2 regions of the Telluria sp. ZB4P37 genome follow, and region 1 is predicted to be linked to the other one. Evidence: predicted binding sites of a transcription regulator. Region 1 holds the regulator's gene; the other holds the start of a gene.

Region 1 (4,411 bases):
ACCGCCGACAGTTCCCAGTTCGATGCGTATTGGGGCGTGGCGATCGGCAGGTCGTCGGTATGGCCTTCGACTTCGATCATGTGCGGGTGATTCTTGAGCAGGCCGGCCACTTCGCGCAGCACGTCGCGCGCGTCCGGCTGCAGCACCGCTTCGCCCTGGTCGAACAGCGCACTGGCATTGATCTCGACGCTGATGCCGCGTGCATTCTGGGTCACCCGCACCTGGCCCGATTTCACCAGCGGCAGCAGGGTCGCCGACAGGTCTTTCGCCAGGGTCTCCATGCGCTGGCGCTCGCGCCGCGCGGCTTCGATCCGCTTGCGGTTGACGATGTGCGACAGCGGCAGCGCCGGTTCGACCCGGGTAGCGGCTTGGGGCGCGAGGCTGCGTCCGCCGAAGGCGTCGCCCAGCGCTTCGGACAGCACCGCGTACTTGCCTTCGTTGACGATGGAAATCGCATACATCACGACAAAAAAAGCGAACAGCAGCGTGATGAAATCGGCGTAGGAAATCAGCCAGCGCTCGTGGTGCTCGGCCGAGCCGTTCGAATCGTCGTAGCGTTTGCGCGCCATGCCGCTTAGTGGCGCGCCAGCAGCGACGCCACCCGTTCGTCGACCACGCGGGTGTGGTCGCCGCTGGCGAGGTCGTGGAAGACTTCGGCGAGGATTTCGTACTGCGCCACCTTGTCGCTGACGATGGCTTTCAGTTTATTCCCGACCGGGAAGAAGAACAGGTTGGCCAGCCCGACGCCATACACAGTCGAGACAAAGGCCACCGCGATGCCGGAACCCAGGCGCGACGGGTCGGACAGGTTTTCCATTACGTGGATCAGGCCCAGCACCGCGCCCAGGATGCCGATGGTCGGCGAATAGCCGGCGGCCGATTCCCAGATGCGCGCGGCCTGGCGCTGGGCGAATTCGTAGGCGCTGATTTCGCTCTCGAGCAGGCTGCGGATCTTGTCCGGATTGATGCCGTCCACCACCAGGCGCAGGCCCTTCTGGATGAATTTATCCTGCGTTCCCATGTACTGCTCGAGCGACAGCAGGCCGTCGCGCCGTGCGGTGAGGCTCCACAGCGCGATCTCGCGCGAGAGCTTGTCGCGGCTTGACTTCGGCGGGAAGAACACCCAGCGCAGCATGCGCATGCCGTGCAGGAAGCTGCGGGTCTCGCTTTGCAGCAGCACGGCCCCGAAGGTGCCGACCACCACGATGGCGAAGGCGGCCGGCTGCACCAGCGACGCGAACTTGCCGCCGTCGAGCGTGTGGCCCACCAGGATGCCCGCCAGCGCGAGCACCAGCCCGGCTACGCTGGCCCAGTCCATAATTGCTCCTTGAGCGAGGCACGCAGCCGCGACACCGCCTGGGTGTGCAGCTGCGACACGCGCGATTCACTCACGCCCATCACCGCGCCGATTTCCTTCAGATTGAGTTCTTCCTCGTAGTACAGGCCCATCAGCATCTTCTCGCGCGGCGGCAGCTTGTCGATGGCGTCGATGACGGCCTGGCGGAAGTCGGTGTCGAGCAGCGAGCGCAGCGGATCGGCATCGTCGACCGCATAGCGGTCGAGGAAGCCGGCGCTGCCGCCGTCGCCTTCGTCGTCGTGGAAGTCTTCGTAGTACAGCAGCTGGTGGCCGCCGCCGTCGCCCAGCATGTCCTGGTATTCGGACAGCGGGATTTTCAGGGACTTGGCGATTTCGGATTCGCTGGCCGGGCGCCCCAGGCGCTGCTGCAGCGCTTCCATCGCCGCTTCGACCTTGCGCATATTCTGGCGCGTGCTGCGCGGCATCCAGTCGCTTGAGCGCAGTTCGTCGAGCATGGCGCCGCGGATGCGCAGCACCGCATAGGTCTCGAACTGGGCGCCGTGGTTGTCTTCGTAGCGGTTGATCGCATCGAGCAGGCCGATCATGCCCGCCTGCACCAGGTCATCGACTTCCACGGAAGGCGGCAGCTTGGCCTTCATGTGGTGGGCAAGACGCTTCACCAACGGCATGTGCTCCGTCAGCAAATGGTTCTTGTCCGATATTCCTTTGACCGTGTACATGCGTTGCTTGTCTTCTTTTCTTCTCTAGCAGGTCAGGACCCGAAATGTGCGCCGCCTCCCCGCCCCAGCTGCGGCATCGCGTGCAGCGCGAACTTGCCTGCCAGCTGGCGGAAAGCAACCGATGCACCCGCCAGCGGGAAGGCATCAACCACGGCGCGCCCCAGGCGCGCGGCGCGGTGCAGGTATTCGTCGGCCGGTACCGAGCCCATCGAATTGAGGGTCACCGCCAGGTAGCGTGTTGCCGCGGTAGACATATTATCGTATACAACCTTGGCTTCCGCCTCTGTCGCGCCGGTAACGAGGATGCCGAAAGGACGGCGGCCCAGTTGGTGCGACAAATGCTTGATCAAGGCGTAGGCATTCGTGATCGAGGCGGCCGAGGTCCCGACCTGCACCACGATCTCGGAACTGGCCATCAGCGGCAGCGGCAATTCGCCGTCCGGGCCGAGTTCGGCGTCCACCATCACGATGCCGGCCTGCTTGACCAGCACGTCGAAGGTCTTGGCCAGGCGGCGCGCATCGTCCGCGCGCTGCGGGGTGCCCAGCGAGGCCACCGAAAAGCCCTGCGGCACGGCGTGCAGGACCTGGTTCAGGCCGCACTCCTGGCGCGCCACGTTGGCCAGCGCGGCGGCGCGGCTGATGCCCAGGCGGCGGGCGACGCCGTACTCGCGCTCGCAGGCGTCCACGATCAAGACGTCGTTGCCGGTCTGGGCCAGCGAGGCGCCCAGGTTGACGAGCATGGCGCCCTTGTCGTCTTCAGGGGTGGCGGAAAGAAAAGTGACGATGCGCGGGCGCGGGCCCTGCAGCATCCGGCGCAGGCCTTCGGCCTGGTCGAAATCGAAACTAGCCAAGGGACACCTCGCGCAGGCTGCGGTCGTTGTGCAGGTTGCCAGCATTTGCGCCGGCGGCGGCCATCATCAGCGGCAGGTCGGCATCGCTAAAGCCGTTGCCGGCGGCGCGCGAACGGAAGGCGCGGTCGACCAGCATGGCGCGGTCGGCCAAGTGCAGGTCTTCCGGCACGCGCTGGCCGTTCGAGATGTAGTGCAGGTTCAGCTTCTGGCGGATCACGACGTCGAGCACGTTGCCGATCGAAGCGGCTTCATCCAGCTTGGTCATGATGCAGCCGGCCAGGCCGCCGCCCTGGTAGGCGCGCACCACTTCGTTCAGGGTCTCGTTGGTCGAGGTCGCGTTCAGGCACAGCAGGCGCTTCACGTCGGCGCCGGATTCGCTCAGCATGGCTACTTGTTCCGTCACCATCTGGTCGCGCTGCGACATGCCGATGGTGTCGATCAGCACGGTGTGCTTGTTCTTGAGTTCTTTCAAAGCAATCCGCAGGTCGGCTTCGTCCTTCACCGAGTGCACCATCACGCCCAGGATCTTGCCGTAGATGCGCAGCTGCTCGTGGCCGCCGATACGGTAGGCATCGGTGGTGATCAGCGCCAGCTTGTCGGCGCCGTGGCGCATCACGCAACGCGCCGCCAGTTTTGCGGTGGTGGTGGTCTTGCCGACGCCGGTCGGGCCGACCAGGGCGAACACGCCGCCGCGCGACAGCAAATCGTCTTCGTTGGCGATGGTGGTCAGGTTACGGGCCAGCACCGTCTTGATCCAGCGGAGGGCTTCGGCCGCGTCTTTCGTGGCCGGCATCTTGTCGATCAGGTAGCGCGCCAGCGTCGCCGAGAAACCGGCGGCCAGCATTTCGCGCAGCACGGCGTTCTTTTGCGGCTCGCGCTGCGAGCTGGCATTCCACGACAGCTCGGCCAACTGGGTTTCCATCATGCCGCGCATGGCGCGGATTTCATTCATCATGCCGCTCATTTCGAGCGTGGCCGATTCCTTGGCCTGGGCGATGGCGGCGCTCATCATCGAGCTCATGGCGGCCATGTCGATGGTGGAGGCCTGGGCCGGGGCGCGGCGGTTTTCGTAGGTCGGCGGGATGTCTTCGGCGACAGGGGCTGCGCGGCGTTCCACATAGGGCTGGCCCGCGAACGGGTCCATCTGCGGCTGGGCGGCGGCGCGCGCTGCGGCCTGGCGTGGTTCGGGAGCGGTGAAGGCGGGAGCGAAGGCGGCCGGGGCGCGGGCGAAGACCGGTTCCGGGTCGAAGTCGTTGTCGAAGGCGCCGAACTGCGGCTGCGCTTCTTCGATGCTCGGGGAGGACAGCGAGGCGACGTCGTCGTTGTCCAGCGCCAGGATCTCGACCACGCCGTCGACCGGACGGTTGGACAGGATGACCGCGTCAGGACCGAGCGCCTCGCGCACCTTGCGCAAGGCGTCACGGGAGGTAGCCGCTGTAAATTTCTTCACGTTCATCGTTGTTCTCCGCACTTCACTGTACTGTTCTATGTCTTCTGCAGGCGAAACCGCCCGTCCATGGTTC
Region 2 (4,411 bases), on a different contig from region 1:
CAGCATGGTCGGGTCGTTGCCCGGCACCAGCGGGCTGGAACGGACAATGGCGTGGCCTTTGGACTCGAAGAACTTGAGGAACTTTTCGCGGATTTCAGAGGATTTCATGTCGTATGGGCGTAAGGAGGCAGCATGCTGTATAAAAAATCGATTATAGCGTAGCTGTACACCGGGTTATTGGTGCGGGCGATATTTACGGGTTATGGGGGAAGGACGTGGTGGTGGGTGTGGCGAACCTTCGCTGCGTAGCCGAAACCCTGGAACATCACCGCAACAACGACAGCACCGCCCTTGGCATGCTATTCGCCTGCGCCAGCATCGCCGATGCCGCCTGCTGCAGGATCTGCGTGCGCGTGAGCCCCGCGGCAGTGCCCGCATAGTCCACGCCCTCGATCCGCTCCTTGGCCGCCGCCAGGTTGATGGCATTGGCCTGCATTCCATTGGCAACCATGTCGAGCCGGTTGCTGGCCGCGCCCACGTTCACGCGCTGCTGGTTGACGAATTCCAGCGCCTGGTCCAGGTGCAGCAGCGAGACGGCGGCGTTCTTCAGGTCCAGGTCGGCCAGCCCGAGCGCACTGGCGTTCATCGATGAGAACTGCAGCTCGACCAGGTCGCCCGCGTCGCCGCCGACCTGGACCTGCATCCGGTTCACGCCGGTGGCCCCGCCGAGCTCCGGGTAGGTCACCACGAAGTTCGCCAGCCCGTCCGAGGCGTTGCTGGTGCCGGTGTCCGGCACCACGGTGCGGGCGTTGCGCGCCGTGCTGCCATCGGCATCGAGGCCGCCGATGGCGCCGGTGTCGGCGTTCCACAGATCCATCTTCGTGGAGATGAAGTTCGCGCCGTTGGTCCCGAAATCGCTGAGGAAGGCAGCCGTGCCGGCAATCCGGCCGCCGGTCACCGCGTTCAGGGCCACGCCCAGGTCGGCCGACTGGTTCTGGTCCAGGTACTGCATCACGCCCTTGATGCCGCCCTCCACGCCCAGGTCTTTGAGCTTGTCGTGCATGTAGCGGGTGGCGACATAGCCGCCTTCGTAGGTAAACCCGCCGCCGGCGATGACGCCGACGATACCGGCCGCGGTGGAGCCGCCCGCGATGGCGCCGCGCAGGCGCTCGTCCGCGCCGTGGATCAGTTCAGCCGTGCCTTCGCTGAACCACTGCGGCAAGCCAAAGAAGTTCAGCGAACGCCCCATGATGGCGTGCGCCATCTCGTGCGCGACGATGCGGTCGCTGTAGAACGGCGCGCCGCCGCCATCCGGCGTGGCAGCAGTGCCGAAGTCGGCCATGTCGAGGTTCAGGCTCAGGTTGTTGAACTTGCCGTCGCCTCCAACGGTGCCGGACACCGAGGCCAGCACGCCGGCGCCCCCATCGCCCCCCTCGAGGTTGACCGTGATCCTGGCCCCGTCCGCGCTCAGCCCATAGTATTTCTTGATCATGTCCTCTGCCGAACTCAGCCAGCCGGTCTTCAGGCCGTCGAGCACCACCCGCTTGCGCTCGTCGCCGCCGATGCTGGTGCGTTCCTGCGCGAAGATGGCGTTGCCGTTGAACTGGGTCTGCCCGCCCACCTCGTTGATCTGGTGGAGCAGCTGCACCGCCTCGTGCTGCAAGGCGGCGCGGTCCTTGTCCGTATACGCGCCGTTGCCGGAGGCTACCGCCAGCTCGCGCAGGCGCTGCAGGTTCTCGACCACGTTCGCCATGGCGCCATCGGCCACCTGCAGCATGGAGGTGCCGTCGCTGATGTTGCGCGCCGCCTGGCTCATCCCGCGCTGGGTTGCCGTCATGCGCGCGGCAATCGCCTGCCCGGCTGCATCGTCCGCGGCACTGTTGATACGCGAGCCGGAGCTCAGGCGAGCGATGAGCTTCTCCTGGCTTGCGGCGTGCAGCGTAAGCGCACGCTGCGTATTGAGCGATTGGACGTTGGTGTTGATCGATAATGACATGGTGGCCTTGGCCCGGAGGGCGGTCGCCCGTCATTAACGACAACTGGTCAGTCTACTTGAGGCCCGGCTTGCTTATTTTTTTGCAAATACCCTCGATCCAGGCCTAAGCCCGGCTGCCGAATTCCGGCCCGATCAGGTCGACCCGGTCGGTGCAGAAGGCCTCGACGCCCCACGCCAGCAATTCGCCGGCCCGGACCGGATCGTTGACCGTGTAGCAGAACAGGCCGAAACCGGCGTCGCGCACGGCCTTGGCCAGTTCCGGCGTCAGGTGCTTGTGGTTGGTATGGATGGCGACCGCACCGACCGAGCGCGCCAGCGGCTCCCAGCCCGGCGGCAGCTCGCTCATCAGGCAGGCGCGCGGCAGGTCCGGGGCGGCCTGCTGCGCCGCTTCCAGCGCGGCCAGGCTGAACGAGGACAGCAAGGGCGAGCGCGCCAGGTCGCCGGCCGCGATCTCGCCCGCGAACATGTCGCGGGCGATGCGCGCCACCGCGTCGCCGGTCTCGGCATCGAAGCCGCGCGCCGGCTTGATCTCGATGTTCATCCAGACGCCCTGCTTCTTGCAATAGCGGGCGAAGTCGGTGAACAGGGGCACCGGCTCGCCGCGGTAGTCGGGGCCGAACCAGCTGCCGGCATCCATCCGCGCCAGCTCGGCCGCGTCATAGTCGAACACGTGACCGGCGCCGGTGACCGTGCGGCCGAGGTAGGGATCGTGCATCACCACCGGCACGCCGTCGCGCGCCAGCATGACGTCGAATTCCACCGCCCGGAACCCATAGTCCATGCCGCGCCGCAAGCCGGCGAAGGTGTTCTCGGGGGCAAGCGTGCCGCCGCCGCGATGGGACAGGATCCGGGGGTAAGGCCACATGCTGCACTCCTGCCGAAGGATTTCAGGTGACTGCGCCAGGAAGCTTACCCCGGCGAACGGTTGGATGTCTACATGGAAAGGAAGCACGCCTTTAGGGTGGCCACCGTTGAATACCGAACAGAGGAAGGCAGAGCATCGCGTCTACTCTCAACATTCACCCATGTAAAAGCAGGAGAACGAGATGGCATTTGATCTAGGCACCCTACTGACGCAATACCTGGGCGGCGCTGCCGGCGCTAACCAGAACCAGGCAGCAGACGATTTCGACCGCGTGGCACAGAACGCGCCGCGCGAGGCGCTGGCGCAGGGCGTGACCGGAGCGCTGCGCTCCGACCAGACCCCGCCCTTCCCGCAGATGGTCAGCCAGATGTTTGGCCAGAGCAACCCGAACCAGCGTGCCGGCATGCTCAACCAGCTGCTCTCCACGCTCGGCCCGGGCGTGCTTGCTTCGCTGGGCGGCGGCGCCCTCGGCAAGCTGTTCGGCGGCCGTACCCCGACGCAGGTCACGCCCGAGCAGGCCGAGCAGGTCTCTCCGGAAGACGTGCGCGAGCTGGCTGAAAAGGCCGAGCAGCAAAACCCGAGCATCGTCGACCGCATGGGCGACTTCTATGCCGACAACCCGACCCTGGTCAAGGCCATCGGCGGCGCCGCACTGGCCATCGCCCTGGGCCACATGGCACAGAACATGCGCCGCTAATCGCTTCACCCTTCCATCAACCACAACCAACGAGGACCACTATGGGCATCCTGAGCAATATCTTCAGCAAGATCTTCCCGAAGTCGCACGCCGCCAACAAGGGCCCGGCCGCGCCGGCCCCGAGCGCACCGCAGGCCCAGCCGCAAGCGCAGCAGCCGGCTCCCGCCCCTGCCCCGGCCGCCATGGACCAGGTGGACGTCGAGGCAATCCTGAGCGCCAAGCAGCAGGCCTCGGGCGAGCAGCTGAACTGGCGCAGCTCGATCGTCGACCTGCTCAAGCTGCTCGACCTGGACAGCAGCCTGCAGGCGCGCAAGGAACTGGCCGCCGAACTGCACTACAGCGGCGACACCAGCGACTCGGCTTCGATGAACATCTGGCTGCACAAGCAGGTCATGAACAAGCTCGCGGCCAATGGCGGCAAGGTGCCGGCCGATCTGCGTGACTAAGCTGCGCAAGCTTGCGCGCTAGGTCCTGAACTGGCCGGCTGATCTCAGTCGGCCAGTGTCGTATTGGCCGCCGTACCGCAGGCGAAACAAAAGCGTGCAAAGGCATTCTTGCGGGTCGTGCAGCAGGCGCATCGGTCGAACAGGCCGATGCCGCAGTGCGGGCAGAAATCGAGCTTGGCGTCCTTCAGGTCGGCCTGGCGCTCGCAACCCGGGCAGACGCCCTTGCCAAGGCGGGCCATGGCAGCATCGTAGCGCAGGCCCTGGCGGCGCTGCGCGTCGGGCAACGCCTCGGTTTCCTTCTGGCGCGCGAGGTAGCGCTGCAGCGAAATGATCGCATAGCGTCCCACCAAAACGGTGATGGCGATGCCGACCAGGTAGCGCACATAGCCGCCATAGCTCGGAAGGTAGGGCACGAGTTCGAAGAAGAAGGTGAACAGGGCGAAGATGATGAAGCCCCAGACAAACGG

The links. The regulator FliA, encoded in region 1, starts transcription of late flagellar genes. The targets are predictions, from matches to a motif close to CTAAAGTTTNNNNNNNNNNNGCCGNTA.
Region 2: AC56K1_RS15530 (flagellinolysin) is a predicted target of FliA. The motif match lies at 1,971-1,997, and genes of this name have one in related genera.

Annotation. Positions count from the first base shown of each region.
Region 1 is NZ_JCASID010000013.1:24,666-29,076, reverse strand. Features, by position in the region: gene motD (flagellar motor protein MotD) at 1-569, opposite strand, end outside; gene AC56K1_RS18180 (flagellar motor protein) at 575-1,318, opposite strand; gene AC56K1_RS18175 (RNA polymerase sigma factor FliA) at 1,300-2,037, opposite strand; gene AC56K1_RS18170 (MinD/ParA family ATP-binding protein) at 2,070-2,888, opposite strand; gene flhF (flagellar biosynthesis GTPase FlhF) at 2,881-4,344, opposite strand.
Region 2 is NZ_JCASID010000009.1:149,188-153,598, reverse strand. Features, by position in the region: gene alaS (alanine--tRNA ligase) at 1-108, opposite strand, end outside; gene AC56K1_RS15530 (flagellinolysin) at 266-1,936, opposite strand; gene ugpQ (glycerophosphodiester phosphodiesterase) at 2,040-2,801, opposite strand; gene AC56K1_RS15520 (hypothetical protein) at 2,983-3,498, shown strand; gene AC56K1_RS15515 (DUF3597 domain-containing protein) at 3,540-3,944, shown strand; gene AC56K1_RS15510 (serine endopeptidase) at 3,989-4,411, opposite strand, start outside.